Regions from separate parts of the Serpentinicella alkaliphila genome, predicted to be linked through region 2. Evidence: predicted binding sites of a transcription regulator. Region 2 holds the regulator's gene; the other holds the start of a gene.
What was found. The regulator HrcA, encoded in region 2, represses chaperone genes, less so after heat shock. The targets are predictions, from matches to a motif close to TTAGCACTCNNNNNNNNNGAGTGCTAA.

Region 1: htpG (molecular chaperone HtpG) is a predicted target of HrcA. The motif match lies at 8,387-8,413, and genes of this name have one in related genera.

What each region holds. Positions count from the first base shown of each region.
Region 1 is NZ_CP058648.1:2,483,002-2,499,176, reverse strand. Features, by position in the region: gene HZR23_RS12690 (YgiQ family radical SAM protein) at 1-1,125, opposite strand, end outside; gene HZR23_RS17610 (catalase) at 1,590-1,844, shown strand; partial or broken gene HZR23_RS17925 (catalase) at 1,924-2,172, shown strand; gene HZR23_RS17920 (catalase-related domain-containing protein) at 2,185-2,466, shown strand; gene HZR23_RS17250 (hypothetical protein) at 2,468-2,665, shown strand; gene HZR23_RS17245 (type 1 glutamine amidotransferase family protein) at 2,714-2,851, shown strand; gene HZR23_RS12680 (EAL domain-containing protein) at 3,252-5,726, opposite strand; gene HZR23_RS12675 (phosphohydrolase) at 5,798-6,334, opposite strand; gene htpG (molecular chaperone HtpG) at 6,477-8,348, opposite strand; gene hgcB (mercury methylation ferredoxin HgcB) at 8,467-8,760, opposite strand; gene hgcA (mercury methylation corrinoid protein HgcA) at 8,780-9,880, opposite strand; gene HZR23_RS12655 (MarR family winged helix-turn-helix transcriptional regulator) at 9,908-10,357, opposite strand; gene arsD (arsenite efflux transporter metallochaperone ArsD) at 10,622-10,987, opposite strand; gene HZR23_RS12645 (hypothetical protein) at 11,268-11,945, opposite strand; gene HZR23_RS12640 (6-phosphofructokinase) at 12,294-13,382, opposite strand; gene HZR23_RS12635 (LemA family protein) at 13,511-14,062, shown strand; gene HZR23_RS12630 (DUF2207 domain-containing protein) at 14,081-15,916, shown strand; gene HZR23_RS12625 (DJ-1 family glyoxalase III) at 15,992-16,175, opposite strand, start outside.
Region 2 is NZ_CP058648.1:2,946,862-2,963,036, reverse strand. Features, by position in the region: gene gpr (GPR endopeptidase) at 1-68, shown strand, start outside; gene spoIIP (stage II sporulation protein P) at 137-1,345, shown strand; gene HZR23_RS15115 (hypothetical protein) at 1,428-1,748, shown strand; gene lepA (translation elongation factor 4) at 1,852-3,657, shown strand; gene hemW (radical SAM family heme chaperone HemW) at 3,751-4,890, shown strand; gene hrcA (heat-inducible transcriptional repressor HrcA) at 4,996-6,027, shown strand; gene grpE (nucleotide exchange factor GrpE) at 6,161-6,727, shown strand; gene dnaK (molecular chaperone DnaK) at 6,820-8,652, shown strand; gene dnaJ (molecular chaperone DnaJ) at 8,727-9,851, shown strand; gene prmA (50S ribosomal protein L11 methyltransferase) at 10,082-11,035, shown strand; gene HZR23_RS15075 (16S rRNA (uracil(1498)-N(3))-methyltransferase) at 11,028-11,795, shown strand; gene mtaB (tRNA (N(6)-L-threonylcarbamoyladenosine(37)-C(2))-methylthiotransferase MtaB) at 11,796-13,097, shown strand; gene HZR23_RS15065 (histidine triad nucleotide-binding protein) at 13,157-13,504, shown strand; gene rpsU (30S ribosomal protein S21) at 13,629-13,811, shown strand; gene HZR23_RS15055 (GatB/YqeY domain-containing protein) at 13,834-14,277, shown strand; gene HZR23_RS15050 (NfeD family protein) at 14,415-15,713, shown strand; gene floA (flotillin-like protein FloA) at 15,734-16,175, shown strand, end outside.

The DNA of each region.
Region 1 (16,175 bases), 460 kb from region 2:
ATCTTTACAAACCCCATGCTTTACCTGTTTATCACATGCCCTATCCCTAAAATTTGCAGTTGGCCCACCTACATCATGAATATATCCTTTAAACTCAGGATCCCATATCATTTTCTCTGCTTCCGATATAATTGATTTATGGCTCCTAGATTGAACAACTCTTCCTTGGTGGAATGTTAATGCACAGAAGTTACAGCTACCAAAACAACCCCTATTACTTGTAAGACTAAATTTAACTTCCTTTATTGCTGGTATTCCTCCCATTGACTCGTAAATAGGATGATAGGTTCTCATATATGGTAAAGAATATACATTGTCTAGCTCTGACTGACTCATAGGCTCGTGGGGTGGATTTTGTACAACAAAAAAGTTATTATATGGCTCAATCAGTGGTTTTCCAACAATTGCATCCATATTGTTATATTGAAGCATAAAACTCTCCGCATATTTCTTTTTAGATTCTAATATTTCATCATAATGGGGAAGCATAATTGGTTTATAAGCTCTATCCTTATCCTTCGTTTTATAAACAGTACCCTTTACAAAAGTTATTTCATTAACGGGTAGTCCACTTTCTAGAGCTTCAGCTATTTCTATTATTTGACGCTCTCCCATTCCATAAACTATTAAGTCTGCCTTAGCGTCTAATAGTAATGACCTTCTGACTTTGTTTGTCCAATAATCATAATGGGCAAAACGTCTTAGGCTAGCTTCTATTCCACCAAGGATTATTGGTACATCGCTATATGCTTCCTTAACTCTATGGGAATAAACTAGTGATGCTCTGTCAGGTCTATACCCAGACTTTCCACCTGGTGAATATAAGTCATCGTTTCTTGTCTTTTTCGATACTGTGTAATGGTTCACCATCGAATCTATATTTCCAGCTGTTATTAAAAATCCAAGTCTAGGTTTACCTAAACTCTTAAATCCTTCATTGTTTTGCCATGGTGGCTGTGCTATAATACCAACTTTATATCCTCTATTTTCAAGTATTCTTCCTATGACTGCTGCTCCAAATGAGGGGTGATCAACATAGGCATCACCAGAAACAAGAACAAAATCCAGTTGGTCCCAGCCTCTCTCTCTCATATCATCCTTACTTATCGGTAAAAATTTAGACATAATTTATCATCCTTATATGTATGTTTATTTATTATTTATAATTTCCCTTTTTAAGTAATTATACCACAGTATAGCATACTGCTTTTCACAAATACTTAAAACTTATGTACTCACATCCAACTATTATAGCATAATGAGAGATTATAAGTATAAATACTTATTTTAAATTTTGGTAATTTCCTGTTCCACCCATTTAATTCAAAGTATAGGATATATTTACCAAAGCATACTTAAATGAAGTGGAAAACTATGCTATGGGCTGTAAAATATGAATAAAAATCAACCACAAAACAATATTGAAGCAAACGAAAAACAAAGAATGAACAGCTACATGCATATACAGTTAATCATAGTGGTACTAAGCTTACTACTAATCAAGCCGTTAAAGTATCAAATACGGACGATTCTTAAAAGCACATGATACTTTCTGGGACTTCGTTGTTAACACACCAGAAACCGCCCATATGATAATGTGGCTATTATCCAATAGGGCTATACGTCGAATCTATAGAATGATGGAATGTTTTGGAGTAAACACATTTAGATTTGTAAACGAACAGAGTAAAGCAAGATTTGTTAAATTTCATTGGAAACCATTCTTAGGTGTTCACTCTCTTGTATGGGACGAAGCCCAAAAGTTAGCTGGTAAAGACCCTGACTATCATCGTAGAGTTATTTATGACGCGATAAATAATGGAGACTACCTGAGTATGAATTAGGAGTACAGTTGATAGAGAAGAAGATGAATTAAATTTTGATTTCGATATTTTAGATCCAAACTAATTTTTCCCAGAAGAAATCATTCCTGTAAAAATAATTGGTAAACTAACATTAAATAAAAATGTAGACAACTTATTTGCAGAAACTGAACAAGTTGCATTCCATCCTAGACACGTTGTACCAGGCATAGACTTTAGTAATGACCCATTATTACAGGGTAAACTTTTTTCATACTTATATACTCAACTAATTCGTTTAGGTGGTACAAATTCCCATGAGATCCCTATAAACAAACCTATTGCTCCAATACATAACAATCAACGTGATGGATACAATCACATGACAATAGACCGTGGACGAGTAAGTTATTCTAAAAATTCTATTCAAGCAAATGACCCTAAACCAGCCTCAGAGGCTCAAGGTGGATATATACACTATCAAGAGTCAGTACATGGACGTAAGATTCGTGAAAGAAGTGACAGCTTTATGGATAACTTTAGTCAAGCTACTATCTTTTGGAATAGTATGTCTTGTGCTGAGAAGCAACATATTATTGAATCCTTTCACTTTGAAGTTGGAAATGTACAAGATATGCAGAAGATAAAAGAACGGGTAGGTTGAAATGTTTAATAATGTAGATGGACAGCTAGCTCAGCAGATTGCAATGGGAATAGGTGTTAACCCTCCCGCAGCACTAAATAATAGCATTATAACCATTAAGTCGCCAGCAGTCAGTCAGGAAAATACTATAAGGGTTACTCAAACAAGAAAAATTATAGTCCTTGCTGAAAATGGTTTTAATTCAAATGAATTATCCTAGTTTATGTCACTAATCAACGCCAGTGGAATAAACGCAAATATTATAAGTATGAAATTAGGTATGTTAACAGGCTTAGATAGAGAGAAACATGAAGTTAACAAAACATATATAACAGCATGCTCGATTTTATATGATGGTGTTTTTATACCAGGTGGTCAACAAAATGTAAATACACTAAAGTCCTAAGGTGATACCTTACACTTTTTAAATGAAGCATTTAAGTACGCTAAAACCATTGGTGCATTAAATGAGGGTGTAGATGTTGTAATCACTGGCTCCTCCATAAAGGCAGTAACTTTATAAGAACCTGAAAGCAAATCGCAAGTTGTATTTGACTCAGGCTTAGTTACTTCAAGAGATATAACTGATATGAGTAGTTTTACAACAGAATTTATTAACGCAATTGCACAGCATCGTCATTGGGCAAGACAAACAAATAAAGATATGATACCTACATAAAAGTTATCTTCAATTTTAAAAGGAAGCTTTAATAGATATTCTTCCTTTTCATATGTTTTGATACTTAATAAACATTTGCTAAGTATTTAAACAGTATTACATTGTTTTTCTTAATACTTAATAAGTTCTATGAGACAATCATTTCCGAATCATTAACCGACATTATCTTTTCTAGATCATCTCCGAGCATCGGTCTATAGAAGTAATATCCCTGTATACCATCACAAAGATTATCCTCTAAAAATTCTAATTGCTCTTTTGTTTCAACGCCTTCTGCAATAACCTCTAAGCCCAAACTTTTACCTAAGATAATCATTGCTTTAATTATCGCTTCATCTTTTTCATTATTACCTATGCCTCTTACAAATTCCATCGCAATTTTAATCTTATCTAAAGGCAAGGTCTTTAAATAATTTAAAGAAGAATACTCTGTTCCAAAATCATCAATAGAAATAGTTACTCCTAGGCACTTTAGTTGTTCTAATGTCCTAATAACATACTCACTGTCCTTCATGAAAATTCTTTCTGTTACCTCAATATCTAAATGGGACGGGTTAATACCTGTTTCATTTAATATATTCTCTATTTGAATTACTATACTGTTATTTACAAATTGATTAACTGATAAGTTTACTGCAATTGGTACATCTAAAATTCCCTTATCTAGCCACTCTTTCTTTTGTCTACAGGCGGTTCTTAGCACCCATTCGCCAACTGCCACAATAAGTCCAGTTTTTTCAGCAATTGGAATAAAGTGTTTAGGACTAATGAATCCAATCTGAGGATGATACCATCTAATTAGTGCTTCAACTCCGATAATCTCACCAGTTATTGTATTGACCTGGGGTTGATAGCATAGTATTAGCTCATCTCTATCTAAAGCTTGATATAAGTAATTTGTAAGCTTCATCTCCTCATAAACTGAGTTTTTCATAAAATAGTCACAAAACTGATATTTATTTTTGCCTAACTCCTTTGATTTGTACATAGCTATATCCGCATTTTTTATAAGTGAGTCAGCATCTTTGCCATCAGTTGGATACATTGCTATTCCTATACTTGCAGTAATATATATTTCATTGTTATTAAATTTAAATGCCTGTTTTATTGCTTCTAAAACCTGTTCCGCTACTTCCTTTGTATAATTTTCATCAACGGGCCCACTTAATAGTATTATAAATTCATCTCCACCAACTCTAGCAACAATATCAACATCCCTTAAAATTAGCTGTAGTCTAGATGAAACAATTTTTAAAAGTTCATCTCCCCAAGTATGACCAAATGTGTCATTTACCATCTTAAATAAATCTAAGTCTAGAAAAAGTACAGATAAAGAAAAACTATTCTCCTGTGCTTCTAATATAGCCTTTTTTAGCCTTTCATTAAAGAACGTCCTGTTCGGTAAACCTGTTAAATGATCATTGAGTGCAAGTTTTCTGATTTCCCTTTCCATTTTAATACGTTTTACTACTTCTCTTTCTAACTCGACATTTGCATTTCTAAGTTCAATTGTTCTTTCGTGCACTCTTTTTTCTAGATGGTCATATGCCCCTTTTAATTTCTTTTGATAGTTCTTTATTTTTGATATGTCTTGAAAAATACAAACTGAACCTAACTTATCTCCCCATTCATCCTTTAAAGTTGATAGAGAAAATAAAACGGGAATAGGAGTTCCATCTTTCCTTATCAATTTCAGTTCAAAGCTACTGTAGTCATCATCTAGTAACATCTGCTTAATATCCCCAAATATAATTTCAATATCACTGTTTAATAACTCATTCTCCCTATATCCGAGGAGGTTGCTAGCCCCTTCATTCGTATCTACTATTATATTATTACGATTTACAACTAAAACACCATCTGCCATAGTTTTTAGTACACCAAGTAAAACATTTTGTGGATTTAGACTCATTAACTTATATCTCTTAATTGAATACCATATGCCACTAACAGGAATAAGCATCAATATAATTGCAATAGACGGAAGTAAAGCAATTCCTAAACTAGGTAGTATTATGTCGGTTATAGACCCAAATAGTGTAACTAAAACAAGTGAAAATATAATAATTCTGGCTTGATATTTTTCACGCTTTATCTTTGTGTTTTTCGACCAGTTCCAAAGTAAACCTACACTTAAAATAATATATGTAATACAGTATATAGAATGAAATTGGTTATATATAAACCCACCATCAGTGTTAATAAAAGCCCAACCTAGCTTTATCGGCACAATCTCTGCGGTTGTTATTGGCTTCACATACACATTTATATAGATTGTTATTAAAGAAGGTATATAAATTAATATATAATACATAGCATTTTTTAAATATTTATCTTTATTACATAGAACTATAAAAAAATGTAGCATCATACTATAAAATGAGCCCCAGAAGAAAGCAGAATATGTTCTCAGAAGAATGGCTGTTTCTACATCCGTTACATGATTAATTAGGGCAAAAACAAAGGCCCAAATTGAAAGATTAATACAACATACAAAGAAAAGCTTATTTAATCTATTTTTATAATCGTTTCTATATATCGTAGTACCTATACAAGCATATATAATACTACAAAGAAAAAACATACCTGTTAGTAATATCATTTTGTCCTCCCTAGTAAATTATCTAGTAAATTATCTAGTTAATAATTAAATACAAAAGACTACTTAAGTAGTCAATTGCAAAGTTTATAGAAAATTTTTAAATATTCGTCCTCAATCTCTTGAAAACCTTTTAAAGAAAAATCATGCTTTAACGCGATAGGAGGCTCTAGTTCAAATATTTTTACACCCATTAGTTCTTTAAACTCGTAATGTAATATTGTATCATCTATCTCCTCAATAATTTTAAAATCTTCTATTGTTAATTTATCTAAATTATATTTTTCATAGATGACCCTCTGAACTTGTCCTTCAATTATTAAATATTCAGGCAAGTGTCTTTTTACAGGTCTAGTAATGTCCGAAATATAGGCTTCACTAGCATCATGAAGTAGACATCCTAATTGAACCTCAGTCGAATATCCTTTTTCTCTAGCCTCCTTATAGCAATTTATACAATGTTGTCCTACAGAATAAAAATGTTTAAAATGTCCATTCGCTCTCGTCATTAAAGACAAGGCATGGGCGATATCTTTAATATCTATTAATTGTTCCTCAGGTGTTATAGGGTTAAATCTCTTTTTTGTAAAAGTTGTTATATAACTTGACATATTTCATCCTCGCATTTATATATAGTATACTTTACTATTCTATAAAATCAAAATTAAATCCTTCTTGAAATAAGAAAAACTATTAAAAAATAAAAAACCACTATTAAACTTTAGTAAATTCAATAGTGGTTTTTAACTAACCTTATGACATTAATTTGCAAATATTATTTGTAAATTCAACTGGATCATTTATTGGTAAACCTTCAATTAAAAGTGCTTGATTATATAGTACAGTTGTATATACCTTTAGCTTTTCTTTATCATTTATAAAAGCATCCTGTAAAGCCTTGAACACTTCGTGATTAACATTAATTTCTAATATTTTTTCAGCCTTTACTTCCTGGCCTGTTGGCATTGCACGTAAAACCTTTTCCATTTCAATAGAGATTTCACCTTCACTAGCTAGACATACAGGGTGATTTTTTAATCTTTTTGAAGGTCTTACGTCTTTTATCTTTTCAGATAAAAGTTCTTTCATATATTCAAATACTTCTTTATTTTCATTTCCTTCATTTTCTTCCTTGTCTTTACTTTCAATGCCTAGGTCTCCACTTGAAACTGACTTAAATTCCTTCTCTTTATAATTCATTAATATGTTTATTGCAAATTCATCTACATCATCAGTAAAATATAATATTTCATAGCCTTCCTCATTTAAAAATTCAGTTTGAGGCATTTTATCTATTCTTTCAATAGAATCTCCAGAGGCATAATAAATGTATTTTTGATCTTCTTTCATTCTTTCTACGTATTCATCTAAAGTTACCATTTTCTTTTCTTTTGAAGAGTAGAACATTAATAAATCTTGAAGAGTTTCTTTATGTTGCCCAAAATCTGTATAAACCCCATATTTTAGCTGTCTTCCAAAACTTTTATAAAACTCTTCATACTTTTCTCTTTCCTCTTTTTGAAGGAAAATTAATTCACTTTTTATTTTTTCTTTTATTCTCTTAGCAATTATTTTTAGTTGTCTATCATGTTGAAGTAGCTCTCTAGAAATATTTAATGATAAATCCTCAGAGTCCACCATTCCTTTTACAAAGCTAAAATAATCTGGAACTAGCTCACCGCATTTATCCATAATTAGTACTCCATTAGAATAGAGCTCTAAACCTTTTTCATATTCCTTAGTATAAAAATCAAATGGCATTTTTTCTGGAATATATAGGATAGCGTTATATCTAACTGCCCCATCAGCACTGATGTGAACATAGGATAATGGTTTATCATACCCATAATGCTTCTCTGTGTAAAAGTTTTCATAGTCTTCCTTAGTTAGCTCATTTTTATTTTTACGCCATATAGGAATCATGCTATTTATAACTTTTATTTCTTTTATCTCATCATATTGATTCTTAGATCCTTCCTTAAGCTTTCTCTTAGTTACCTCCATTTTAATAGGGTATCTGATAAAATCTGAGTATTTTTTAATAATAGAGCCTAATCTATACTCTTCTAAAAACTCATCATAAAATTCATCTTCTGTATTTTCTTTGATTTTTAATATTATTTCTGTACCGACAGACTCTTTTTCAACAGGCTCAACAGTATAACCCTCTGCCCCCTCAGACTCCCATTTATAAGCTTGATCACTACCTAATGCTTTAGTTACTACAGTTACAGATTCTGCTACCATAAATGCTGAGTAAAATCCAACACCAAACTGCCCAATAATATCAAATCCATCTTTTAATTCGTTTTCTTTTTTAAATGCGAAGGAACCACTTTTCGCAATAACACCTAAATTTTCCTCAAGCTCTTCTTTAGTCATACCTATTCCAGTATCAAGTACTGATAAAGTTCTATTATCTCTATCAGCTGTAATCATTATGTAATAATCATCTTTGTTAAATGTAATATTTTCATCTGTTAATGCCCTATAATACATTTTATCAATAGCGTCACTGGAATTAGAAATAAGTTCTCTAAGAAATATTTCCTTGTGAGTATAAATAGAGTTAATCATTAGATCTAATAATCGTTTAGATTCAGCTTTAAATTCTTTTTTTATCATATCCATTCTCCTTCCATAGAAACGTTTCGTTAAGTTTATTAGCACTCTGCGAATAAGAGTGCTAATAATAATTTACCAAACTTATCATATTTGTCAATAGTTTTATTGCAAATTTTCATCAACAACAATCTATCTCATCACTACAACCGCAATCCGGCTCTCTACCTGTTATCTTCCCAACTATGATTGCATATGCACACCCAACTCCAGATTTAACATCAATTGCAGCTACTGGACAATTTTTTGCACAAGCCCCACACTCCATACATTTATCCTTATTATGTATCTGGACCTTCTTATCACTAGTAGTAAATACTTCATGAGGACAAACATTAATACACATATTACACCCTATACATTGGTTTACATCTAAAGATAATGTTACAACATTTTTTAAATATTTATGCTCCACAAGTTTCACCATCCTTATTTTATACTATACTACCTAAAATTAATAGGAAAATACCTACTACCATACTAATTGCAATTGATGGTATAGCTATTTTCATTTCTTTCATTACTCCAGAGAAGGATGTGTAGGTTGATGAGCCTGTAAAGTTAACGGCTACAAATGCAGATAAGGACGGGAAAATTAACATATAGCTAAGTTGTCTTAGTATACCCATCATTGAATTGTTTACAGCTAATAAAAGCAATACCCATGATAGTCCTAATAACCAACCCTTAAAGGCAAAGGATTTCCCTGGTATCCAGGGTAAAAGAAGTGGCACTATTATACATCCTATTGTTAATGCCCCAATATATCCACACAAATCAATTACAGAAAAAAGTTCAATGCTAAAAAAAGTATTAGTGAGTAAATTCAAAGAAAATGCCGTACTTATTATATAGATAGATGGTTTTATTAAATTTACTATCTCAATTGGAGTTAAAATTAATCTATCAAAAATATTAAAATTAACCTTCCTCATTTGTGGCGTTGCAACCAGATTATTCTTTAAAAATTCTTTTATATCTGAAGCCCTGACAGGTCCGTATATTACCTTAAAACCAGTCCTTTTGTACACTTCATGGGCGGAGATACCAGGTGCACCTAGTTGAGGTAAAATTATAGTTCTGTGAGAAACAAGTTCTAACAACCTAGTACTTTTGATCTTACTTACAAGCTCATCGGTTCCGAAAGTTCCTTTACCAGCAGCACACCATACATTAACTCCTTTTGTGTCCAAAACTAATATCCAAGCATCTTTATCACTTAATTCTTTTCTCAACATATCAAAACTCATCTTATAGTTTGCAGTAACGAGTACTGGGGATTTGTCATCTGGATTTCCAATACAATATATACCTGGATCAACTTTGTAATTCATCCTATTTATTCCCCAGCGAACCTTCCAAGAGTAAATTGTGTCAAAAATAGTCAGCTTAGTTGAAACCTGCAACACTTTACAAATTGGTGTATAAATTTCGCCGACAATCCAGTGTCTATTTGGATTTTGAAAACTTAAACTACTGTCTATTTCTTTTTCATTAGAACAGCACTTATCTTTATTTCTTTCTAATTCCCACATTTATACCCCCCTTTTCAAAATAACCTATTATTTACAACAATCATTTATTTTAATTGATTTCAACAGAATTTCTAAACTCTCAATGACCTGATCCCTTTTCTTTTCTGGTATAGTTTCATACACCTTCTTAAAATATTCATTCATCTCACTCTCAATCCCCTCAAAAAGTCCATAGCCCTTTTCCTCTAAAGAAATAGTGACATACCTTCTATCCTTAGGGTTTATATCTCTTTTAGCATACCCATTATCTACTAGGCCATTTACTGTTCTACTCATAGTACTATTATCTAAATCTAATATATTGGCTAATTCATTTAATGAAATATTCTCTGCTCTACCAATCTCTACTAACGCATGACACTGAGCCATCGTAATTCCACAGCAAGTAATTTCATTTGCCTTTAATGCTCCAAGATTTCTTTCAAAGATTCTTATTATTTCCCTAAGTTTTTCATAAGCTTTTATATCTTTCAACATTAATCACCTCCTACAATAATTATATTATGCAATAATTGTATTTTGCAACTATATTTATAAAAATATAACCAAAAAATAGTAAAATATTTTTTGAATCTCAACTTAGCTTTGATTCTTACTTAGGCATAGTATACTTATATTTAAATCATTTTAATGCCTATCTAAATACAAAAAAATATTAGGTAGGGCTAGTACCATTCTAACCCTACCATTTTAACTAATAATATTCTTCATTAATTTAAGGCATTTATCTATTACTAGACCCTAATGCCCACATTTTAAACTGCATGCTTCACAGGATTTTTTAGCTGGCATAAGATTATGCTCAGTCACATGTAGAAAATCACAAAACTCTAGATCAGTTGGATACTCTTTTGTTTTAACAACCTCACCATCTACTACAGTCACTGGGAGAGCATCAACACCCTCTTTATTAATTATTTCATTAATTAATTTATTATCGATAAACATTTGAGGGCTGCTAGTTAAGTTATATCTTTCAACAATAATTCCATTACTTTTTAAATTATTTATAACTGTCGTAACTCTTAACAGTTCTTCATCTACAGATGGGCCACAAACCCCAGTAGAACAACACATTGCAGGTTCAAAAATAATCATTTTCTTCATATAAACCTCTCCTTTTTAATCTTAATTAAACTTTTTATATGTTATATAGATGATTATCTATATCTATAACCATAGACTATTATTTTATTCCAGTCAATATCTTCTAATCAGTTCTATTTAATATACGTTATTATATTTAACAAATATATATCCAAATAAACTGAAATTAATTATATTATACATTACAAGTAAAGAATTAAAGAGCCAAGAGAAATTCACTTCATTACTCCAGGCCCTTTCCAATAAAGGAGGCTACTTGCAGTTTTCAAAATTAAACACTCTAAATAAAAAGATCACTCATATTGTTACTTTTTTTGACCATACTATCTTTTAATTCCTCTAATATTTTAACAATTTGCCAATAGGATGCGAACTCACTCTTAGGTATTCTACAATTCCTAGAAATCTCTTTGATATCCTTTAGCGTATAATCTACCACGTTATTTTCAATTTCAATTTCATTCAGTAACTCACTCATACAACTATGTTCAAAACAGGGCATACAATCGAATTTATTGATATTTGTCCCTATCAGCTTTTGTTCTTTCTCCATAGCCTGCTGCAGGGCATTTTGTAATTTAATTATTTTATCATTAATACTCATTAAATTATTTGGTTCTGGTCCACTAGTTTCCAACGCATGACTTAACAAATTACAAACTTCATGGAGCTTACAACATATAGAATTATTATGATTATTTATAATATTATCTGCAATCTGGCATGGTGACATTTCCATGAATTTAAATGCATCGCATTTTTTAGAATCTTTGTTGTATATATTATTTAGTTTTTCTAGTACTTCACATTTATCAAGTTTTTTCTGCTCAATTACATCTCCTAAAGTAATATACTCATATATATAAGAATCTATTTCGTACTCCATAAATAATTTATCTGCCTCGGGTATTATAGCTACAATCTCTCCAATAGTCTGAGATGAATTGAATTTTTGCATTATTATGACCTCCTATAATTATGCTATGTAGCTTCACGATAAAAATGATTATTATATGAATACCCAATATTTATAATTACTAACTATATTTTTTAAATTTTCTAAATAACTTACATTATTGATTATACTTGCTCTGAAAGCAGAAAACTGTACACTTCATTGTATAAATACGCAAGCCTTAAAATACAAAAGGCTATACTTGTAGTTATAACTATCAATATAGCCTTTTTTATCCTTATGTTAGTTATTTTGAGTTCAGAAAACTAAAAATAATTATTAGTTTAAACTACTGTACTTTACAACTCTCAAGTCTAAGTTAACATAAGTAGTTTATAGTAGACTTCTTTTCTAATCATCTCCAAAGGATAGCCCAATATCTCTACTTGTCTTAATTAAAGGATCATCTAAACTTACAAACTTTGTTCCTTTTACATCTTTTAGAGAAATACTACCAATTTTATTATCTTTTATAACAACCATTTCATTTTCCTTACGGTCAAATATTAATTCAGCTGCTTTCGCTCCTAGTTGGGTAGCAAAAACCCTATCAAAGCTATTTGGTGATCCACCCCTTTGTAAATGACCTAAAATAGTTGCTCTAGTTTCTACACCAGAATAAGCCTCTATAGCACTAGCCAACCAATTACTAATGCCACCTAGACGTGGTATATTAAATACGTCTACACCTATGCCCCTTTTTATCATCTGTTCACCGGATAATGTTTTTGCACCTTCTGATACAATTATTAAACTGAAAGTCTTTCCTCTACTTATCCTGTCTTTTATCTTTTTATCAATTGATTCTAGACTATATTCAATTTCTGGTATAATTATTATATCAGCACCACCAGCTATACCTGCATGAAGAGCTATCCAACCAGCATCTCTTCCCATTACCTCTAGAAGCATTACCCTATGATGAGATTCCGCTGTACTGTGAAGCCTATCCAAAGCATCTGTTGCAATATCAACTGCACTAGAAAACCCAAAAGTCATATCTGTCCCAACAATATCATTGTCTATAGTCTTTGGTACCCCAATAATTTTAATGCCGGTTCTAGCAGATAGCTCAGATGCTAATCTCATAGAACCATCTCCACCAATAACAACTAAGTATTCTAATTTATGAAAATCACAGTTTTCAATTATAACCTTAGACATATCCGAATATTTCTCTTCCCCATTTATTTTTTGCTTAAAGTTAAATGGGTTGTCCCTGTTTGTTGTTCCAAGAATTGTACCTCCTCTAGACAAAATTCCTGATACGCTATCATAATCTAGATTTATGTATCTATTTTCAATCAATCCCTTAAAACCATCTTTAAAACCTATTACTTCATGTCCATGGTTTACAGATGATTTTGTAATTGCTCTAATTACCGCGTTTAGTCCTGGACAATCCCCACCACCTGTTAATACTCCAATTTTCATTTTCATATATATCCTCCATCAGTCTTTTAAAATTTTGTTTATTTATCAAATATTATGCTACAATGATATTGGGTATATATACCCCAAAAATTACATATTAATTATTTGAAAAAATTTATTTAGGAGGACTTACTATGATTTTTATACCTATTATTCTACTTGTTCTTGTTGCAGTTTGGTTGATTAGTACATATAACGGTTTCGTTGTACTCAAAGAGAGAACAAATAATGCTTGGTCTCAAGTTGAAATTCAATTGAAAAGACGATATGATTTAATCCCTAATCTTGTTAACACAGTAAAGGGCTATGCCACCCATGAAAGGGGCACTTTTGAAAAAATTACACAGGCAAGAACCGCAGCTATGGGTGCCCAATCTATAACTGATTTATCTATTGCAGAAAATCAACTTTCTGGCACACTTAAAACTCTTTTTGCAGTGGCTGAAAATTATCCTGAATTAAAGGCTGACTCAAATTTTAAGGAATTACAACAAGAGTTAAGTAATACCGAAAGCAAAATTGCTTTTTCACGTCAATTCTATAATGATACAGTTCAAAAATACAATGTGAAAGTAAAAGTTTTTCCAAATAGCATTCTAGCAGGCATGTTCAACTTTTATCAATTAGAATATTTTAATCTTGAAGATGAAAAAGAGGCAAGAAAATCCATAAAAGTAGAGTTTTAATAAGAAAGGAAAACCATTATGAGTAACAGTAAAAAAATATTTAGATTATTTTCATTAATCGTTTTTCTTTTTATTTATTCTTCAAATATTGCTTATGCAAATCGTTCTCTAAGTATTGATAAAGTTTATATTAATGTTGAAATCTTAAAAGATGGAACTATGGTCATTCAAGAAGAACGTCAAATTACTTTCAATGGCCAATATAACGGTTTCTTTCAAGAGGTAGATAAGGATAAAGGGGTTAATATTAAAGATATCAGAGTTTTAGAAAATGGTATTCCTTACGAATTTAATCCTACTACCACCTATGGCCCACCTGGTACATATCTCGTAAGAGATCAATTAAATTTAGTGCATATTGATTGGAGTATTGATGCCCTAAACGAAACTAGAACATTTGTAGTTGAATATATAGTAGAAAATCAACCGAAAATACATAAAGACATAGGTGAGCTATATTATAAGTTTATTGGCGAATGGGATGACCCTCAATACAATGTTACAGTGCTTTTAACTCTGCCGGAAGATTCTAACAGTAACGACTTAAGAGCTTGGGGGCATGGTCCATTAACTGGTGAGGTAACTATTTTAAATAATAGAGAGATTTTATGGCAAGTAGATAAACTTCCAAGTAATGCTTTTTTAGAGGGTAGAGTAACGTTTACACCTGAAATAATTGATAATGCAAAATTATATACTAGTATAGATGCACTCCCTGAAATCCTTGAGCAAGAACAACGTTGGGCTAATCAAGCAAATAGAGAGAGGTTTATATCAAGAGTTGATATCTTTTTAGCTATGTTTGTTTTATTAGGTACAATCATTATAAGCTTTTGGCTTAGACGCAAATATGCTAGACCATATCTAACTACTTTTGATGGAGAATATTATCGTGAACTCCCTGCTGATTACTCCCCTGCTGAACTTGGTGTTCTTCTTCGTAAGGGTAAGCCTAATACAGATGACTTTACAGCAACAATTATCCATCTTGCTTTAAGAGGTTATATTAGACTAGATGAATATTCATTAGAAAAAAAATCTTTGTTTTCTAAAAAAAGCGAATCAGACTTTAAAATAACCAGGCTTGAAAAATCAGATTCATTACAAACTCATGAAAAAAAAGCTTTGGATTTTATCTTTGAAGAAATATCTAAAGATTATAATCACGTAACCTTTAATGATATAGAAAACTACGCAAAAAATAAGCCAAAAAGATTTCTAGGTTTTTGGCAGAGTTGGGTTGATGGATTAGGATATACAGGGAAAACATATAATTTCTTCGATGATGGAACTAGTAAAGGGACTATAATCGGTGTAATAACTGGTATTTTTATGTTTTTCATAGGTATAGGAAGTGTTATAGTTCTATCAACTATTTTTAGTGGTATAGCATTGATTTTAACTAGTTTTGTTGTAGTTCTGGTAGCAATAACCTTGAACCGTAGAAGTCAAAAGGGCGAGGAAGATTTTGTACGATGGATGGCTTTTAAAAGGTTTTTATTACATTTCTCGGAAATGAATAAACACGAACTACCTTCCCTAGTAATTTGGGAGCATTACATGGTTTATGCTATTACTCTAGGTGTTGCTAAAGAAGTTATTAAACAACTCCAAATCCTATTCCCTAACCTTCAGGAGGGAAATCATCACTTTGGATATGGCTGGTACTACTATAGGGGCACATCTGTAGGCTCATTCAACTCCCTAACAAATAGCTTTAGTACTCTAACTACAAACCTCAATAATTCAATTAATACAGCCATAAGTAAAAGCTCATCCGGTACTGGTTCTGGAGGAGGATTTTCGAGCGGTGGTGGTTTTGGTGGCGGTGGAGGCCGTGGTGGTGGACGCTAATAAAATATATATTTAAACATAGTTAAAGGATGCTAAAGCATCCTTTTCTTCATATCCCTTTTTTATATTTTTTTATTATACTATCATACCAATTTTGAGTTCGTCTACTTTACTAATATTAATTAAATATTCAACAATAGCAAAGGAAAACTCCATTGCTACACCTGGTCCTCTAGCTGTAAGAATGTTATTATCTAATACCACCCTATCCTCTAAATATGTACATGAACCCATTTCATTATTAAATCCAGGATAACTT
Region 2 (16,175 bases):
CAAATGGAATTAATATAGCTGTTCATCCATCCATAGATTTAAAAGATGTTAATAGATATTTAAACTGAAAATAAGGAATAATTAACGCCCACCTTTCATATTAATCAATAGATACTTAAGAAGGTGGGTGACACTTTTGGGTAAAAAACCTAGAAATAGCTTTAGTGATGACCATTACAATTTAATAATAGCAGTACTTCTAATAGTAATCTTTTTCTTTTTAATGAAGATAGTAATACAATATAACTTTAAGGATTTCATTTCTAATAACAATCAGTCAATATTTATGAAAGGTACAATTAGTCATGCTTTTCCAGCATCAACAATTAATGATAACAATAATATTAGTACTTTTGGAAGCGTTAATAAATCCTTGTTTAAAAGTATTTTTCGGGTTGATTTAAGTAATCCAGTGACATATGCTCAAGCGCAATTCCCCGCAAGTTATCTTCATCAAAATAACTTTAGTAGTCAAAGTGCCTTCAATCAAAGGAAGTTAAATGATGAAACGAGCAATAATAATCCTGTTATATACTTTACGAATTTTGATGGTACAGAAATTGATATTACGGAAGGTGACGAAGATGACTTAGGAGAGCTTAGGTCTGGTGGTGTGTATTTACTTGAGGAAAATAACGTAGTAGATAGTATAAATAATAATGAGGTGGATTTAGGGAATATAGATAAGCCGAGACCTATTACTTTTGAAAAAGGAAAACCACAGATTTTAATTTATCATACTCATGGTACCGAGTCTTATTATCCTGCTTCAGAAGGAAATTACCATTCCTTAAGAACTCAGTACACTGTAATACATGTATCTGAAATAATTACTCGAGAGCTTGAAAAAAGAGGATTTGAAGTTATCCATGATCAAACATTACATGACTATCCATCATACAATGGTTCATATAGTAGGTCTCTAGAAACGGCCAAAAACATACTAGATAAAAATCCTACTGTTAAAGTAGTACTAGATATTCATAGGGATGGATTTGATAATGTTGATGCTACACCAAATAGACAGAATTTAATTAATAATAATACTGTTTCAATTAATGGAGAGACTGCTACACGATTTCAGTTTGTTATAGGGCCTGATAGTAAGAATAGATCAGAAGTAGAAAAGTTTGCAAAGCTTGTTAAAGCTGTTAGCGATAGTAAGTACCCAGGGTTTAGTAAGCCGATTTTAGTTAAGCCTCTAGGAAGATACAACCAGTTTTTATCGGATTATTATGGGCTAATTGAGTTAGGTAGTAATGCAAATACAATTGAGCAGGCAGAAAGAACAGCTAAATATTTAGCTGATGTATTAGCTACATCCCTAGAATTATTAAGTCAATAATAATGAATAATAATATTGCCTTTAATAGTTTAAAATTTTTAAAAACGCTTAAACTAGTAAGGGTGATTTTTTTATGGGCCGGATGGCAAAAAAACAATTAAGAAAAGAAAAAAATATTAAAGTGACATATATATTATTAGCCATATTCATTTTATTGATTGTAGGTCTATCTCTTGTAGATAAAACTATAGGACATATAACAGGAAATAATGACATTAGGGCTATTGACATAGAGGTTGAAAATGATATAGCTATAGTACATTTCCTAGGCAATGAGTATGATATAGATTATGTAGACATAGCAGTAGAGATAAGAAGTAAACTAGAAGAGGCTTATGAAGTTACATTGGATAACATTATAGCTATAAAGGAAAGAATCCTTTCTATAAATGTCGGAGGTTAACCGACATTTTTTTCAAATTTATATAAAAAATATACACACTAAAATATTATTGTGATATAATTTAAAAAGTTAACCTAAGATGAAGTTTAAAGGAGCGATTTGAATGCCAAGCGAGAGACTAAGTAAAATAAGAAATTTTTCAATCATTGCTCATATCGATCATGGAAAATCAACCTTGGCTGATAGACTTATTGAATATACAGGCCTAGTCAGTGAAAGAGAAATGCAAGAGCAACTATTAGATAATATGGATTTAGAAAGAGAACGTGGAATTACTATAAAACTACAAAATATTAGACTTATATATAAGGCTAAGGATGGTAATGAGTATTACTTAAACTTAATTGATACTCCTGGTCATGTTGATTTTACATATGAGGTATCCAGAAGTTTAGCTGCTTGTGAGGGTGCAATTTTAGTAGTTGATGCAGCGCAAGGAATTGAGGCTCAAACCTTAGCGAATGTTTACTTAGCATTAGAGCAGAATTTAGAAATAGTACCAGTTATAAATAAAATAGATTTACCTAGTGCTAGACCAGATGAAATTAAGAGGGAAATTGAAGATGTTATTGGTTTAGATGCTAGTGATGCCCCATTAATTTCTGCTAAGGAAGGAATTAATATTATTGATGTATTAGAAGCCATAGTAGCAAAAGTTCCTGCCCCTTCGGGTGATGAAAATGGACCACTAAAGGCCCTAATTTTTGACTCATACTATGACAATTATAAAGGTGTAGTTGCATATATACGTGTGGTAGAAGGAACCCTTAAAAAGGGCATGAAAATAAAAATGATGGCTACAAATAAGGAGTTCGAGGTAACAGAAGTAGGAGTTATGTCACCGGGACAAATTCAAGTAGATGCATTAATGCCAGGAGATGTTGGCTACGTTGCCGCAAGTATTAAGGATGTTAAAAATTGTAGGGTTGGGGATACAATTACAGATAAGAATAACCCAACGGCTGAGCCACTGCCGGGATATAGAAAAGTTACCTCAATGGTATACTGTGGAGTTTATCCTGCTGAGGGTGAAAAATATGAAGATATTAGGGATGCATTAGAAAAGCTTCAAGTAAATGATGCGGCTTTAGTATTTGAGCCAGAGACCTCTGCAGCCCTAGGATTTGGTTTTAGATGTGGATTTTTAGGATTGTTACATATGGAGATAATACAGGAAAGATTAGAGAGAGAATTTAATCTAGACCTTGTAACTACAGCTCCTAGTGTAATTTATAGGGTTACAAAGACAAACAATGAGGTAGTAATGATACAAAATCCAGCAAACCTTCCTAAGCCACAGGAAATATACATGATGGAAGAGCCTATAGTTAAGGCAAGTATAATGGTTCCAAATACCTATGTAGGAGCAGTTATGGATCTATGCCAAGATCGTCGTGGTGAAATGAAGAATATGGAGTATATTGAAGAGACTAGAGTAATACTTCATTATGAACTACCATTAAATGAGGTTATATATGACTTTTTTGATGCTCTTAAGTCTAGAACTAAAGGATTTGGTTCTCTGGACTACGAATTTTTAGGATATAGAGAGTCTGACCTTGTAAAACTTGATATTCTAATTAATTCAGAGCAAGTAGATGCGCTTTCTTTTATCGTTCATACAAGTAAGGCTTATCCAAGAGGAAAAGCAATGTGCGAAAAGCTTGTAAATGAAATACCAAGACATCAATTCCCAATACCAATTCAAGCTTCGATTGGAACTAAGGTAATAGCTAGGGAAACAATTAGGGCTTTAAGAAAAGACGTTTTAGCTAAATGCTACGGTGGAGATATAACAAGAAAGAAAAAGCTTCTTGAGAAACAAAAAGAAGGTAAGAAAAGAATGAGACAAGTAGGAAGTGTAGAGGTACCTCAAAAGGCCTTTATGTCTGTGCTTAAGTTAGATTAATAAATCAAAAGAATCTTCGTTAGAAGATTCTTTTATACTTTAATTATATATTACTTTATTTATATATTTTATTAATGGGCGGGCGGTGAAAAGTTGGAACCTGTAAGTATATATATTCATATACCTTTTTGTAAGCAGAAGTGCTTTTATTGTGATTTTAATTCATATAGCGGTAAAGAGCCATTGATGGACACTTATGTAGATATGTTAATTAAAGAAATAGAGTTATATAGGCATAAGCTTTCTAAATATATGGTAAAGACCATTTTCATCGGTGGAGGAACTCCGTCCTTATTAAATAATGAATGTATTACAAAAATAATAGATGCTTTAAAGAAAAACTGCAATATAGAAATGAATGCTGAAATTTCTATAGAGGTTAATCCTGGCACTGTTAATAAGGAGAAGTTAGAGCTATATTATGATTTAGGCATTAATAGATTAAGTATTGGTCTACAGTCCTGTTACAATGAGACCTTAAAGCTTATTGGTAGAATTCATAGCTATGAGGACTATTTGAGAAATGTTAGAGAGGCTAGGGAAGTTGGTTTTACAAATATTAACACAGATTTAATCTTTGCTTTGCCTGGCCAAACTGTTGATCAGTGGATACACTGTTTATCTGAGCTAATAAAACTAAAAATACCACATATATCTACTTACAGCCTTATAATCGAAGAGGAAACTCCTTTTTATACTTGGGTAGAAGAAAAAAAGATTGCACAGCAGGATGAAGATACAGATTTAAAGATGTATGAGGAGGGTATTAGATTTTTAAGAAATAGTGGATATAAACATTATGAAATATCTAATTTTGCACTTCCAGATTATGAATGTCGGCATAATATAAATTATTGGTTAAATGGTGAATATATTGGGTTTGGAGCAGGAGCCCACTCTAATGTAAATAAGGTAAGGTATAGTAATATCAATGATATCACTGGATATATGTTGTCTTTAAAAGATAACAGACTTCCGATAATGGAAGAGATTAAAACTACATTAAATGATGAAATAAGTGAAACTATGTTTTTAGGACTTAGACTTCTTGAAGGTATAGATATATCAGATTTTAAGAGGAGATTTGGTAAGACTCCACAGGATATATATGGAGATATATTATTAGAATTAAAAGAGAAAAAACTAATAGCATATGACAATGAAGTTATTAAATTGACTGAATCAGGGCTGGTTTTATCTAACATTGTTTTCCAACAATTATTATTGGATTAAAAATTCTAATTTTAGTATTGACAAATAATTTCTGAAATGATATTTTATAGTCAGAATAATTAGCACTCAACAAATAAGAGTGCTAATAAAAAATAGGGTGATAATATGAAACTAAATGATAGGAAGCTAACTATATTACAAGCTATTATTCATGATTACATCCAAACGGCAGAGCCTGTGGGTTCAAGGACATTATCTAAAAAGTATGAACTTGGAATAAGTCCAGCCACCATAAGAAATGAAATGTCTGACCTAGAAGAGCTTGGTTTTTTAAAGCAACCTCATACCTCTGCAGGGAGGATACCTTCAGATAAGGCCTATCGATTGTATGTGGATGATTTAATGGAGATTAAAAGAATAGCAGAGTACCATAGGCAACAAATGAAAGTGGATTTATTGAAGAAGTTTGGTGAGGTAGAACAATTACTACAGTATAGCTCAAAGATAATTTCTCAACTTACTAATTATACTTCTGTTGTTTTGGCACCTCATATTAAGGAAAATAAAATTAAACATGTGCAGCTTGTCCCAATAGATAGTGAAAAGGTTCTTGCAGTAATGGTTACAGATACAGGAATTGTGAAAAATCCAATTTTAAAGCTGAGTGAAAAGGTAAATAATAATACATTAGAACGAATATCAAATATTATAAATGCAAAGATACAGGGCAAGACTATAAAAGAGATAGAAAACGATATAGTTCTAAACATAAAAACAGAGATGGGCGAATTCGAAAGCTTAGTTCAATCTATTTTCCCTGATATATTCAGTGGTTTAGAATCTGGGGATGAATTTGAATTGTTTATGAGTGGAGCAACAAATATCTTTAATTTTCCTGAATACAATGACTTAATAAAAGCAAAAGCCTTTTTGAAGTTGTTAGAGGAAAAACAAACACTGTCAAGCTTAATAACTGGTTCTAGTGATTCGGGATTAACGATTTCTATTGGAAGTGAAAATAGCTGTGAAGAGGCGAAGGAATGTAGTTTAGTTACAGCCACATATAAATTAGATGGTAGTACTGTCGGATGGTTAAGTGTTATTGGCCCAACTAGAATGGATTATTCAAATGTTGCAGGAGTAATGCTTCAAGTTAGTCAGTATATAAATGATTTATTAAGAAAAAGATATAAATAGATTTGTTTATTAAAGTAATTGGAGCTTCTGCCATAAATTAGGCAGTAAGCTATAAATAATAAGTGCGAAGTGCATTGCATTTTGCACTCTATCTTTGTATTATAATTTGAAAAGGGTAGGTGAATGTTTAGCAATGTTTGAGGAAAATATTAAAGAGGATAATCAGATATCAGTAGAAGAAATGGATGCTGATAGCAATTTAGAGGCTTTTCAAGAAGAGATGAAGGATCAACAGGAGGCAGAAAGTATTGAGAATCTAAAGAATTTACTTAAGGAAAAGGAATTAGAGAGTATAGATTTTCAAAATAGACATCAAAGGCTTCAGGCAGATTTCATAAACTATAAAAAAAGAGTTGAAAAAGAAAAAAGTGAAATATATCAATATGGAGTTGAAAAACTTGCTATTGATTTGTTAAATATTATTGACGGCTTAGAAAGGGCATTAGACTCACAAAAAGACACTACAAATAGCTTTACTGAAGGAATACAGTTAATATTAAAGCAGTTTTTAGATATATTAGATAAACATGGTATTAAGGAAATTGAGGCCTTAAATAAGCCCTTTGATTTAAATCTTCATCATGCAGTTATGAAAGAAGAGTCAGATGTAGAATCTAATACGGTTATAGAAGTGTATCAAAAGGGTTATACAATACATAGTAAAGTGTTAAGGCCTGCAATGGTTAAAGTATCAGCATAATAACTTAGTTAAATTTTAAAATATAAAAATATATAAATATATAAATATATAAATATATAAATATATAAATATAAAATTGAAGGAGGATATATATGAGTAAAGTAATTGGAATAGATTTAGGAACAACAAACTCATGTGTTGCTGTGTTAGAGGGTGGGGATCCAATTGTTATCCCAAATTCAGAAGGAAATAGAACGACACCTTCAGTAGTTGCTTTTGGAAAAGATGGTGAAAGAATCGTAGGGGAGCCTGCAAAAAGACAAGCAGTTACAAACCCTGATAGAACAATAATATCTATTAAAAGACATATGGGAACCAACCATAAAGTAAATATTGATGGTAAAGAATATACACCTCAAGATATATCTGCTATGATACTTCAAAAATTAAAAGCAGATGCTGAGGCTTACTTAGGAGAAAAAGTAACAGATGCAGTAATTACAGTTCCAGCGTATTTTACAGATAGCCAAAGACAGGCAACTAAAGATGCGGGAAAAATTGCAGGGCTTAATGTTCAAAGGATTATTAATGAGCCAACTGCTGCTTCTTTAGCCTATGGATTAGATAAGGGAGATACTCAACAAAAAATATTAGTATATGACTTAGGTGGAGGAACTTTTGACGTTTCTATACTAGAGCTAGGGGATGGAGTATTCGAAGTTTTAGCTACTAATGGAGATAATAATCTAGGTGGAGACGATTTCGATGAGGCTATTATTAACTACTTAGCAGAGCAGTTTAAAAAGCAAGAGGGAATTGATTTAAGACAAGATAATATGGCACTTCAAAGATTAAAGGAAGCTGCTGAAAAGGCTAAAAAAGAGCTTTCGAGCACAATGACAACTAACATTAACTTACCATTTATTACAGCTACAAATACAGGTCCAAAACATATGAACATTGATTTATCAAGAGCTAAATTTGATGAGTTAACTGCTCACTTAGTTGAAAGAACAATTGGACCATTAAAAAATGCTATGAGAGATGCTAAATTATCAGCAGGGGATATTGATAAAGTTATTTTAGTTGGAGGTTCAACTAGAATTCCTGCAGTGCAAGATGCAGTAAAGAAAATAACTAATAAAGACCCGCATAAAGGTATTAATCCTGATGAGTGTGTTGCTGTTGGAGCATCAATTCAGGCAGGGGTATTAACTGGAGAAGTTAAGGACGTATTATTATTAGACGTAACTCCTCTGTCCCTAGGAATTGAAACTCTAGGTGGAGTATTTACGAGACTAATCGAAAGAAATACTACTATACCAACTAAGAAAAGCCAAGTATTCTCAACAGCTGCAGATAATCAATCAGCAGTGGATATTCACGTTCTTCAAGGTGAGAGACAAATGGCTGCAGATAATATAACTATGGGAAGATTCCAATTAACAGGAATACCATTAGCTCCAAGAGGAGTACCTCAAATAGAAGTAGCCTTTGATATTGATGCAAATGGTATCGTTAATGTGTCTGCTAAAGATTTAGGAACAGGTAAGGAACAAAAAATAACTATTACTGCTTCAACTAATCTATCTGATGCTGAAATTGAGGCTAAAATCAAAGAAGCAGAAAAATTTGCTGAGGAAGATAAGCAACGTAAAGAAAAAATTGAAACATTAAATCAAGCTGACTCTTTAATATATCAAACTGAAAAAACTTTAAAAGAAGCAGAAGGTAAAATTGCTAAGCAAGATGAAGAAAAAGTAAAAGCTGAAGTTGAGAAATTAAAGAAAGCAGTTGAAACAGATAATGTAGATGAAATAAAGAAAGCAATTGAAGACTTAACAAACGCATTCCATGCTATTTCACAGCAAATGTATCAACAGGCATCAGAGGCTCAAAATGCTGGAGATGCAGGACAACAAAATAGAGATGAGAATGTTGTAGATGCAGAGTATGAAGAAGTTAATGATGATGACACAAAATAATTAGCAAGTGAGGACACCCCTTGGGGGGTGTCTTCGTAGTTGCTATTTGCTAACTAAGTGAATGAGGTGGTGAAATAGTGAGTAAGAGAGACTATTATGAGGTGCTTGGTGTTGATAAAGGCTCAAGTCCAGAAGATATAAAAAGGGCATATAGAAAACTAGCTATGAAGTATCATCCTGATAAAAATCCAGGTGATGCATCCGCAGAGGCTAAATTTAAAGAAGTAAGCGAAGCTTATGAGGTATTAAGCTCTCCAGATAAAAAACAAAGATATGACCAATTTGGCCATGCAGGGATGAATGGACAGGGTGGTTTTGAGGGCTTTGGTGGCGGAGCAGGTTTTGAAGATATTTTTGGTGATATATTTGATATGTTTGGTGGCGGCGGTTTTGGCAGAAGAAATCGTGGTCCACAAAAAGGTGCAGATGTTAAGTATGAAACTACAATAACCTTTGAAGAAGCAGCCTTTGGTACAGAAACAACTATACAGTTCCATAAGGATGAAACCTGTGATACTTGTGATGGAACTGGGGCTAAGCCTGGTACATCAGTCAAAACTTGTACTGACTGTAATGGTTCCGGAGAAGTAAGATTTGTTCAAAGGACCCCCCTAGGTCAAATTGTAAATGTAAGACCTTGTACGAAATGTCACGGATCAGGTAAGCAAGTTGAAGTACCATGTTCTACATGTAGAGGTAAAGGGGTAGAAAGAAAGCTGAAAAAAGTAAAGGTAAAAATCCCTGCAGGTGTAGATAATGGTTCTGTTATATCCTTGAGAGGTGAGGGTGAGCCTGGTCTAAAGGGTGGTCCTCACGGGGACTTATATGTAGTTATACGTGTAATGGACCATAATCTTTTTGAAAGAGAAGGATATAACGTATATTGTGAAATACCGATTACTTTTGCACAGGCTGCATTAGGTGATGAATTAGAAGTACCTACGCTGGAAGGCAAAGTAAAATATAAAATACCTGAGGGTACACAGTCTGGCACAGTATTTAGACTAAGGGGTAGAGGTATTGTCCATCCAAAAGGACATGGTAAGGGAGATCAGTTTGTTAAAGTAGTTGTTGAGGTACCTAAAAAGTTATCTGAAAGACAAAAAGATATTATTAGACAATTTGCTGCTGAAAGCGGTGAAGATGTACATGAGCAAAGAAAATCTTTCTTTGAAAAAGTGAAAGAGGCTTTGAAATAGACTTATTTATAAAAGTTCTTAAATGTATATTAACAGACTTTAGCGTTAATTAATCATTTAAGGACTTTTTCAGTACATATAAGATAAATCAAGATAATAAACAATATTTTAAATTTTGGTATATAATGTTTCAATTTTAGAGAATCATAGTATATAATTAATATTTGTAATTAATAGATAAGTTTAACAATAAAATCTTTAAACTAATAATATATTAAGGATGTGATAGTTTGAAATGGATTGAAGTATCAATCAAAACTACTACAGAGGCAGTTGATGCAGTTTCTAATATTTTATATGACGCTGGTGTAACGGGTGTAGTAATTATTGACCCAAACGATATAAATTTTGTGAGTGATGAAGAAAAGAGCTGGGATTATGTAGATGAATCACTATATAATATAGGATTCGAAGGGGCTTTAGTAAAGGGTTACCTATCAGAGACTGCAGATCTTAAGGAAAAACTTAAAATCATTGAAAATCTTGTGGCATACTTACCTAATTACGGACTTGATATTGGGTTAGGAGAGGTAACTACTAATATTGTAGATGAAAATGATTGGGCAAATGCTTGGAAGCAGTATTATAAGACTACAAGAATTGGTAAAAATATAGTTATAAAACCGACTTGGGAGGAATATTCTCCACTGAGTGAAGATTTAGTAATAGATCTTGATCCAGGTATGGCTTTCGGTACAGGTACCCATGAAACAACTATGATGTGTATAGAAGGGCTTGAAAAAGCAGTTAAAGAAGATACTACAGTTTTTGATATTGGTTGTGGTAGCGGTATATTATCAATTGCTGCTGCAAAATTAGGTGCAAAAAAAGTTGTAGCAATAGATTTAGACAAGGTAGCGGTACATGTATCTATAGAAAATGTTGAAAAAAATGAAGTTTCACACATCGTAGAAGTTAAGCATGGTAATCTTATGGATGTTATAACTGACAAAGCTGATATAGTAGTTGCAAATATTATAGCTGATATTATTATTCTTTTAAGTAGGGATATTAAAAACTATCTAAACAATAATGGACTTTTTATAACTTCAGGAATTATATTAGACAAAATCAATGATGTTAAGGATAGCCTAGAAGAAAATGGACTTAAGGTTATAGAAGTGAACACAAAGGGTGAGTGGGCTGCAATAACAGCTAAAGTAGAGGATGAAATGAATGAATAGATTTTTTGTTTCTCCTAATCAAATAAATAGGGATAAAAATGAAATAACAATTGTTGATGAGGATGTAAAACATATTTCTAAGGTTTTAAGGCTATATAACGGAGATGAAATTGAAGTTAGTGATGGTATGGAATACGTATATATTGCGGAAATTAGCGATATTAATAAAAATGAAGTTCTAGCTACTATTATAAGCAGTGAAAAGATTACAACTGAATCAAATATAAACATCACTCTATTCCAATCTATTCCTAAAAGTACAAAAATGGATTATATTGTACAAAAGGCTACAGAACTTGGAGTTAAGAATATTGTACCTATTATTTCTGAAAGAACTATAGTCCAGTTTAGTAATGATAAGGATGCTGAGAAGAAAAGAGAAAGATGGGAAAAAATCGTGCAAGAGGCTGCTAAGCAAAGTAAGCGAGGGATAGTGCCTAATGTTGAAGAGCCAATAACATTCAAAAAATCCATACAAAGAGTAAATGATTATGATTTAAACCTTTTAGCCTATGAAAAGGAATCTAATATAGGTTTAAAAAAGGTTATAGAGAAATATAGTGGAGTAGAGTCAATTGTAAATATAGGTGTTTGGATAGGCCCAGAGGGTGGGTTTGATGATAAGGAAATATCATTACTTGAAAATATTAAAGTTGAAACGATTACATTAGGGCCACGTATTTTAAGAACAGAAACTGCTGGTGCAGCTTTAATAAGTGCTTTAATGTATTCACTAGGAGATTTAGGAGGAACCGAATAAGTGAAAAAAGTTGCTTTTCATACATTAGGTTGTAAAGTTAATCAATACGAAACACAGGCAATGAGTGAAAGATTTATAAGTAATGGTTATGATATTGTGGACGATACGGAAGCAGCTGATGTCTACGTTATTAATACTTGTACCGTAACTAACGTTGGTGACAAGAAATCAAGGCAGTTCATTAGAAAGGTCAAAAGGATTAATCCCGATGCTATCATTGCTGTAGTAGGATGCTATTCTCAGACAGCCCCTGAGGAAGTTGCGAAAATAGAAGGAGTTAATATTATAATTGGGACTAACGATAGAAACAAAATTGTGGATTTAGTAGAAGAATGTACGGTAGACGATAGGATTAATATAGTTGAAGATATTATGCAGGTACGAGAGTTCGAAGAAATGTCAATTCAAGAAATAAAGGACAAGACTAGGGCCTTTCTAAAGATTCAAGAGGGCTGTAATCAATATTGTTCTTATTGTATTATTCCTTATGCTAGGGGTAATATTAGAAGCAGAAAAAAATCGGAAATCATTAATGAAATAGAAAAGTTAGTTGAGAATGGTTTTAAAGAGATTGTATTAACTGGAATACATGTTGCATCCTATGGAAGGGATTTAAAGGATGATAACACATTAATAAATGTTTTAAAAGAGGTAAATGATATAGAGGGTCTTGAAAGAATAAGATTAAGTTCCTTAGAGCCAACCTTATTCACTGAATATTTTCTTAAAGAGCTCAGTAAATTAAATAAAGTTTGTGATCACTTTCACCTATCCTTACAAAGTGGTAGTGATACTGTTCTAAAAAGAATGAATAGAAAGTATACTACAGACCAATATAGGAATATTGTTAAAATTATTAGAAGTGTGTATCCAGATGTATCACTAACAACGGATATTATTGTTGGTTTTCCTGGTGAAACAGATGAGGAGTTTAATGAGACATATGATTTTGTAAAAGAAATGAACTTTAGTATGATTCATGTGTTTAAATTTTCACCTAGAAAGGGAACTCCTGCTGCAGAATATGCTGATCAAATAGATGGAGTAACAAAGCATAAAAGAAGTGTTAGGCTAATAAAGCTTGGGGACGAAATGCAATTAGAATATATGAATAAATTTTTTGGTAAAACCTTAGATGTACTATTTGAAAGTTCTTCTAAGGAATTAGAAGGTTATATAGAGGGAACTACGAATAATTATATAAAGGTTCTATGTTCAGCTAATGAAAATATTGAGGGTAGAATATTAAAGGTTGAATTAACTGAAGTAAAAGATTCTTTTATGATTGGAAAAATCGTATAGGAACAAAGAAGGAATTATGTTATTTATGTGGAATAACAATAGAGTAAGGAGGTGGATGGATGTCTGATTGTTTATTTTGTAAAATCGTTAATAAAGAGATTCCTGCTACAATTGTATATGAAGATAATTATGTTGTAGCATTTAATGATATAAGTCCTCAGGCCCCTAAACATGTTTTAGTTATTCCTAAAAAGCATATTGCTTCCTTTGATCATTTAACAGAGGAAGATAACAAGGAAATAATACCTTATGTGTTTACTGCAATAAATAAAATTGCGAAGGATTTGGATATTTCTGAAGAGGGCTATAGGGTTGTTAACAACTGTGGCAAAATGGGTGGACAAACTGTTGGCCATATACATTTTCACTTATTAGGCGGAAGGCAATTAATGTGGCCACCAGGCTAAAAAAATTATTGCATATAAGCTGAATTTAAGGTATAATAACGAAGTATTGTAGTGATCCCACGTGCATATTAACTATCTATTACATAGGTAAGCACAGCGGGTGCTCGCGGAGGGAGGGAGAAATATGTCAGAGATTAAGATTAGAGAAAATGAATCTTTAGATAATGCTTTGCGAAGATTTAAGCGTCAATGTGCGAAGTCAGGCGTTCTTTCTGAAGTGAGAAAAAGAGAGCATTATGAAAAGCCAAGTGTAAAGCGTAAGAAAAAAGCTGAGGCTGCGCGCAGAAAGAACACTAAAAAGTTCTAATATATGAAAAAGAGGTGAGAATATGTCCCTCAAAGAGAGATTAACTAATGAATTAAAAGAAGCCATGAAAAACAAAGATACTGTAGGTAAAAATGTTATTACTATGATTCGCTCTGATATTAAACAAATGGAAGTAGATAAACGTATTGAAGCTTCTGATGAAGATATTATAGAAATAATATCACGTCAACTTAAGCAACGTAGAGATGCTAAAGAAGAGTTTCAAAATGGCAATAGACAAGATTTAGTTGAGCAATGCGAAAGTGAAATCGAAGTACTACTTAAATATCTACCTAAACAGTTGTCTGAAGAAGAAGTAAGAGAAATTGTAATAGCGACTATAAATGAAACTGGTTTTAATACCAGTAAAGATATGGGAAAATTAATGTCTGCAGTAATGCCTAAAGTAAAAGGTAAGGCTGACGGTAAAATAGTTAATCAAGTAGTTAGACAATCTTTAAACTAATAATAACCCGATTAAATCGGGTTATTTTATTTTTTTGATTTAAAAGGATTTTATTTAATAAATGTTTAAATAATAATATAAAGGAATATAAATAAAGATAAGACTTAAATATTATAATCTAAATGGGGGTGATATTATTGAAAAGAATAAGATATATAGCATATATCATATTTATTTTGTTAGGAGCTTTAACACCATACTTTTCAAGTGGGCAGCCAACTGGAACCAATGTATATGTTATTCCTATTCATGGGGAAATAAATCCTGCGATTACAGGCCATGTGAGTAAAGCAATTAGTGAAATAAACAGAGATCAAAATGCAGCATTAATAATTCTTGATATTGATACATATGGTGGTAGAATTGATGCGGCAGAGGAAATAAGTAAAGAAATATTAGGAATTAGTATACCTACGGTTTCATTTGTGAATACAAAAGCTGAATCTGCTGGTGTTTTACTAACTATATCCGGAGATACTATCGTTATGGCTCCTGCTGGAACTATTGGCTCTGCAGAGACAATACCAAATACAGAAAAGGTCCTTTCCATGTGGACTAGTCTCTTAAGAGGTGTTGCAGAAGAGAAGGACAGAGACCCTAATCTTATAGCTTCGATGGCAGATAGGAGTATTAGTATACCCGGTGTCATTGAAGAAGGCAGGCTCTTAAATTTAACTACTCAGGAGGCCATAAATTTAGGTTTAGCAGAGTTTAGTGCTAAAGACTATTTTTCAATTGTTGAAGAGCTAGAAATAGGAAATGCTAATATAATTGTTAAGGATGTAAACTTTACTGTAAGACTAGCACAAGCATTATCAAGTTCATATGTAGCATCAATGCTTATAACTATCGGTTTTATTGGATTTATAATAGAAATATTTACAGCAGGCTTTGGACTAGGCGGAACGATTAGCTTAATAGCCTTTGCCCTATATTTTGCTGGAGGTATACTTGCTGGTAATACAGGTGCTGGGGTTTTAATAATTTTCTTAGCAGGGATTTTATTATTGCTTATTGAGGCCGTAGTGCCTGGTTTTGGTGTTCCAGGTATTGGGGGTATAATAAGTATTATTATAAGTATTGTAATGGCTGCAAATGATGCTAGAAGCGCAACGATATACATATTTGTAGCACTAGTATTGTCGATAATATTTTTAATTCTTTTGTTAAAATATGGGTCAAGGTCTAAATTTTTTGATAAAATAATCTTAATGGAGAATCTTACTAAAGAAAAAGGGTATCAGGCCAATAAGGAATATGGTCACTTAATTGGTAAGGAGGGGGTAGTATTAACCCTACTAAGACCTTCAGGAACAATAGAAGTTGGTGATGAGATATTAGATGTAGTATCTGATGTCGGCTTTGTTGAAAAAGGAAGTACTGTAAAAATAGTTAAAGTAGAAGGAAGAAAAATTATTGTAAAAAAAATTAACTAGAATTGAAGGAGGTTTTTTAGATGCAAGGAATTATTAGTTTTGTTATACTTATAGCTATATTTTTTATTTTCATTTCAATCTTTTTAAGTTTTGTACCAGTAGGTTTATGGATTACTGCTTGGTTCTCTGGCGTACGAATTGGTATTTTCACATTAGTAGGTATGAGGTTCAGAAGGGTACAACCAATTAGAATAGTAAACCCATTAATTAAAGCAACTAAAGCCGGATTAGAATTAAATATTGATAAGCTTGAGGCTCACTATTTAGCAGGCGGGGACGTAAATAGTCTTGTAGATGCCTTAATAGCGGCTCAAAGAGCCGATATTAATCTAGAATTTGAAAGAGCTGCTGCAATAGATTTAGCAGGTCGTCAAGTATTAGAAGCCGTTCAAGTTAGTGTAAATCCTAAGGTTATCGAGACTCCTAAAATAGCTGCAGTGGCTAAAGATGGTATTGAAGTTA